Regions from separate parts of the Chryseobacterium sp. Mn2064 genome, predicted to be linked through region 1. Evidence: riboswitches for the same ligand, from Rfam matches in the RefSeq annotation. Region 1 holds a riboswitch; the other holds the start of a gene.

The links. Region 1 has a riboswitch for thiamine pyrophosphate ahead of thiS (sulfur carrier protein ThiS). Riboswitches for the same ligand answer to the same signal wherever they lie in the genome.
Region 2: it holds a riboswitch for thiamine pyrophosphate, as region 1 does, so the genes downstream of both, thiM (hydroxyethylthiazole kinase) here and thiS (sulfur carrier protein ThiS) in region 1, are expected to answer to the same signal.

The regions. Positions count from the first base shown of each region.
Region 1 covers NZ_JBMOUE010000006.1:150,604-153,077, forward strand. The annotation lists gene ACL9RH_RS20320 (hypothetical protein) at 6-845, shown strand; TPP riboswitch at 956-1,052, shown strand; gene thiS (sulfur carrier protein ThiS) at 1,110-1,316, shown strand; gene thiC (phosphomethylpyrimidine synthase ThiC) at 1,341-2,474, shown strand, end outside.
Region 2 covers NZ_JBMOUE010000005.1:84,108-86,581, reverse strand. The annotation lists gene thiE (thiamine phosphate synthase) at 1-416, opposite strand, end outside; gene thiM (hydroxyethylthiazole kinase) at 413-1,210, opposite strand; TPP riboswitch at 1,272-1,364, opposite strand; gene ACL9RH_RS17975 (alpha/beta hydrolase fold domain-containing protein) at 1,717-2,474, opposite strand, start outside.

The DNA.
Region 1 (2,474 bases):
ATACCATGAAATTCAAATCACTTTTATTAGCCACGTTGCTGGCTATGGCATCTTGTTCAGACAATGATGAATTGCCAGTTGATCATTCAGAACAGACGATTACTGAAAATACAAGTAAAATATCGTGGAATTATCCTGTTTTGTCACCTGTCTTTAATGGATTGGAACAAAATTATATGTTCGAATATGATTCTCAAGGTAGAGTTACTAAGAAAAATGGAGGTGTTGTACTGTCGTCAGGAGCTTCAGGAGGACTGAATCATTTTACGAATCTGATTTATACTAAAGTAACTTATACAGGAAATACTGCTGTCATAGATGATTATAGCTCTGATCCATCATTTAATGTTCAATTGAATGAAAGAAAATTTGATTTTGATAATCTTGGAAGAATCATAAAATCTGTCATTCCTTCAACTTATAATATCCAACAGGAAAAGCATTTGACATATACTTATGATACCTCAGGAAGGCTTATAGAAATTTTGACAGAATTCCCAAATTTGCCTTATGATTCTACAGATCCGGATGATTATGTTTTAACATTTCTAGAGAAATTCACTTATAACAGTGTGGGAAACTTAGAAAAAGCGGTTAGGGTAGAAAGACATAACAGTATGGTCTTTAAGACAACTCAGGAATTACAGTTTAGTAATTTTGATGGGGCTCAAAATCCATTTAAAAATCTTGGAATTTTTACAGATTATTTTTATTTGTCATTATCTAAAAATAATTTTCAAAAGCAAATTATAAAAGAGTTTGATTACTCTGGACAGGTAAGTTCTACAAAAGAATTGTCTTGGACCAACCAATATAATAATGGCCGCTTAAAGCTTTTTTACTAAAATATTCTTTGGTTTAAATATCAATAATGCCCGTTTCTGAAATTGAAATGGGCTTTTTGTTTAAAATCATTTTCAGATTTTGCCCATTCTGAAAAAATGTCTAACTTCGTCCCAGACTTTAGGGGTGTCTGTTACCAACAGACTGAGACTTTACCCTTTGAACCTGATCTGGATCATACCAGCGTAGGGAAAAGCAGATGACTTTTGCTGTGCATTCTATTGTACAATAATGGCCATTCCTAAAGTGTATATAAATCATTAGGAATGGAACTTATAATCAACCACACCCGAAAAACATTCGATGTACTTCCTGAAAATCTGGAAGCATTATTAGCTATTGAACTTCCCGGAAAGAAGAAGGGAATTGCTGTCGCTCTTAACAATCGTATTATTCCGCTGTCTGCCTGGGCAGAAACCATCCTTAACGACAAAGATTCAGTTTTAATCATTACTGCCACTCAGGGCGGTTAATTCTCATACTTAATACCAATATCTATGGCTCATTCAATTACATGTTCGCCATTTCCGAACTCAAAGAAAATCTACGTTGAAGGAAAAATTCACCCAATCAATGTAGCAATGCGTGAAATACAGCTTAGCCCAACCAAGCTTACCAATGGAAGTTTTGAAAATAATGCTCCGGTGACCATTTATGACACCTCAGGACCTTATACAGACGTAAATGCAGAAATTGATATCCAGAGAGGGCTTCCAAGAATCAGAGAACAATGGATTCTTGACAGAAATGACGTCAATATCCTGGAAGGAATCACTTCGGAATATGGAAAGGCCCGTTTAGCAGATTCCCGCCTTGATGAACTGCGTTTTTCATATGACCACAAGCCAAAAGTAGCACAGGAAGGTAAAGAACTTACCCAGCTTTATTATGCAAAACAGGGAATCATTACCCCTGAGATGGAATATGTGGCTATCAGAGAAAATCAAAAAATAGAACAGTTGGGCACCGTTTCAAAGGAAATGGCATTCCAACATGCCGGGCACAGCTTTGGTGCTAACACTCCAAAAGGAAAAATTACTCCGGAGTTTGTAAGAGACGAAATTGCTGCCGGAAGAGCCATTATTCCAAACAATATCAATCACCCGGAAAGCGAACCCATGATTATTGGGCGAAACTTTTTAGTAAAAATTAATGCCAATATCGGAAACAGTGCTGTTTCATCCAGTATTGAAGAAGAAGTTGAAAAAGCGGTGTGGGCTTGCCGATGGGGAGCAGATACGATTATGGATCTCTCAACCGGAAAGAATATTCATGAAACAAGAGAATGGATCATTAGAAATAGTCCTGTTCCCATTGGTACCGTTCCTATTTATCAGGCTTTGGAAAAAGTAAAAGGAGTTCCTGAAGATCTTACATGGGAAATATTCAGAGATACGCTGATTGAACAGGCGGAGCAGGGAGTGTCTTATTTCACGATCCATGCCGGTGTTTTATTGCGTTATATTCATTTGACAGCCAATAGAGTAACAGGAATTGTATCAAGAGGAGGATCTATCATGGCAAAATGGTGCTTGTTTCATCATAAAGAAAGCTTTTTGTACACCCATTTCGAAGAAATCTGTGAGATCATGAAAAAATATGACGTGGCTTTCTCGTTAGGAGACGGTCTT
Region 2 (2,474 bases), on a different contig from region 1:
TTGGTTTTAAATACAGGACTTATTCCAAGATAATCTGAAAAAGAAGTTTCTTCATTGTCAAGCTGTATCAGGTGCTCTATAGAATACCCTATTATTTTATCTTTAATGAGAGGCTGCTGTCTCAGATAAGTAGGAGCGGTGTCACTGTTTCCAACATGAATTCCTGCAGCATTTACTTTTTCAGCCACTTCAATATTATCATTAATGATAAGAGGAATATTGTATTTCTCGGTGATTTCGAGAAGTTGCTGGGCTTTTTGAAGAAATACAGCGGTAGAGTCATTTTTTTCTCGCAGCTGAATGATATCTACACCACCCAAAATTGCTTGTTCAGCAACTGTTAGAAAGTTTTTTCCAGCACAGTCAGCTTCGGAAATCACAAGGTATAATTGGTAAGGGAAGGAAGATAGGCTCATTTTTTCTCAATTTTCAAATGACGGATGAATTCTTCTTCAGTAATATTGTAAAGCTTATCGATCAGATTAACCTGAAGGCTTCCCGGACCTTTGCTTTTCTGAACAGCCAGTTCTCCCGATATCCCGATCAATGCCATTGCTGCTGCAGTGCCTAATGCTTTGTCCTCTGTACATGCTATGAATGCTCCTATTAATGCTGTTGCTGAACATCCAAGGCCAGTGACCTTAGTCATAAGAGGATGTCCATTTTTAATAAAGAAAGTTTGATGAGGGCTAAGGATAATATCAGTTTCACCAGAAATACAGACAATCGTATTATATTGATTGACTAAAATTTGAGCTGCGTCCACCGCTTCATTGCTTTCTGCGGTACTGTCAACCCCTTTGGTAACTGTCGTATTGATCTTAGCCAGAGCGATAATTTCAGAAGCATTTCCTCTGATCACCGTAGGGCGATATTGTAAAAGCTGATGTAGGATCTGATCGCGGAATGAAGTGGCACCCGCTCCAACAGGGTCTAAAACCCAAGGCTTGTGAATAACATCTGCTGTTTCTGCAGCCATAATCATCGATTCGGACCAATATTCATCAAGAGTCCCAATATTAATCACTACCGAATGGGCAATATTGATCATTTCCCTAATCTCAGATTTGGCATGAGACATAATAGGAGAGGCACCTGCAGCCAAAAGAGCATTGGCTGTATTGTTCATCACTACATAATTGGTAATATTGTGAACCAGGGGAGATTTTTGTTGTACAAGCTGAACTTGCTGCCAGAGAATTTTTTCCATTGTTATCATTAAAATAAAAATAGCTTTAGGAAAAATCCGGAACAAAAGATACATTAGAGGATAATGTAATTTTGCTTTTCCCTACGCCGGTGTAAGCCGTATCAGGTTCGAAGGGACTCTCTCAATTCTTTTCAGAATACCCCTAAAGCATAACAAATGTATAAAAATTATCACAGCAGGCAAAAAACCGCTACAGGAATTTGAAAAAGAAATAGATCAACCTTTTCATCTTAATCATTACTTTTTACCTGTAAAAAAAAACTAAACTTACGTCAACTTTTACCACTAATCTCACCAATATTATCAATTAAGACATTATCATCCATCTAATAAAAACACAATCATCTGTGCCCATTCGTGAAATCTGTGGTTAAAAATTAAAAATCTCCCTGATTAAAAACAGTCAGCAGATAATTGATTAATGCAAAGTCTAGTCTTTTAGTACATAAAAAGCTATAACTAGACAAAATAATATGACTTAAATTATAAAGTATTGATGATATTTTTTACTTTTTCTGCGATACAACGAAGTCCACCATTTCATCTGTAAGTTTATCAAGATATGCTTTATCTGTAGTACCAAAGCCATGAACACCTTTATCAACAACAATTAAGGAGGTTTGTACTTTAGCTCTTTTTAATTTTCTATACAGTTTTTTGGATTGACTTAAAGGAACAATCTTATCACTATTTCCCTGAACGATCAAAGTAGTAACTGCATCAGAAACGAAATAAACAGGAGAAATAGTTTTGAAATATTCTATGGCTCTGTCCTGATCTTTTTTCACATCATATCCCGAAAGACCTTTTACCAAATTCTGTTGCAGGGTGACAATTTTTTTGGAAATTAATCCGATCATAGCCACAGGAATGGTCCCCAATCTTGTATGGAAAAGTGTATTAAGATCTGCCGGTCCATAATGATCGATCACATAATTAACTTTTGCTGAATAAGATGAAAGCTCAGAATTACCTATATAAGTATTGTCCGGAGTGTAGGCCGCCATCAATGCAAGGTGAGCGCCTGCAGATGCACCGAAAAGGCCAATATTATGAGTATCAAAATTATATTTTTCTGCATTTTTTCTTACCCATCTTATAGCATCTTTGGTATCTTCCAGCGGAAGCGGAAAATGTGTATTATCATTCAGAAGTGTATAATTGATGCTGACTACAGCATAGTTTTTAGCCATCAGTTTTGCAATCGTAGTCTCTACATAATTATCTGCATGAATGATTTTATCACCTTCTACCCATCCGCCAC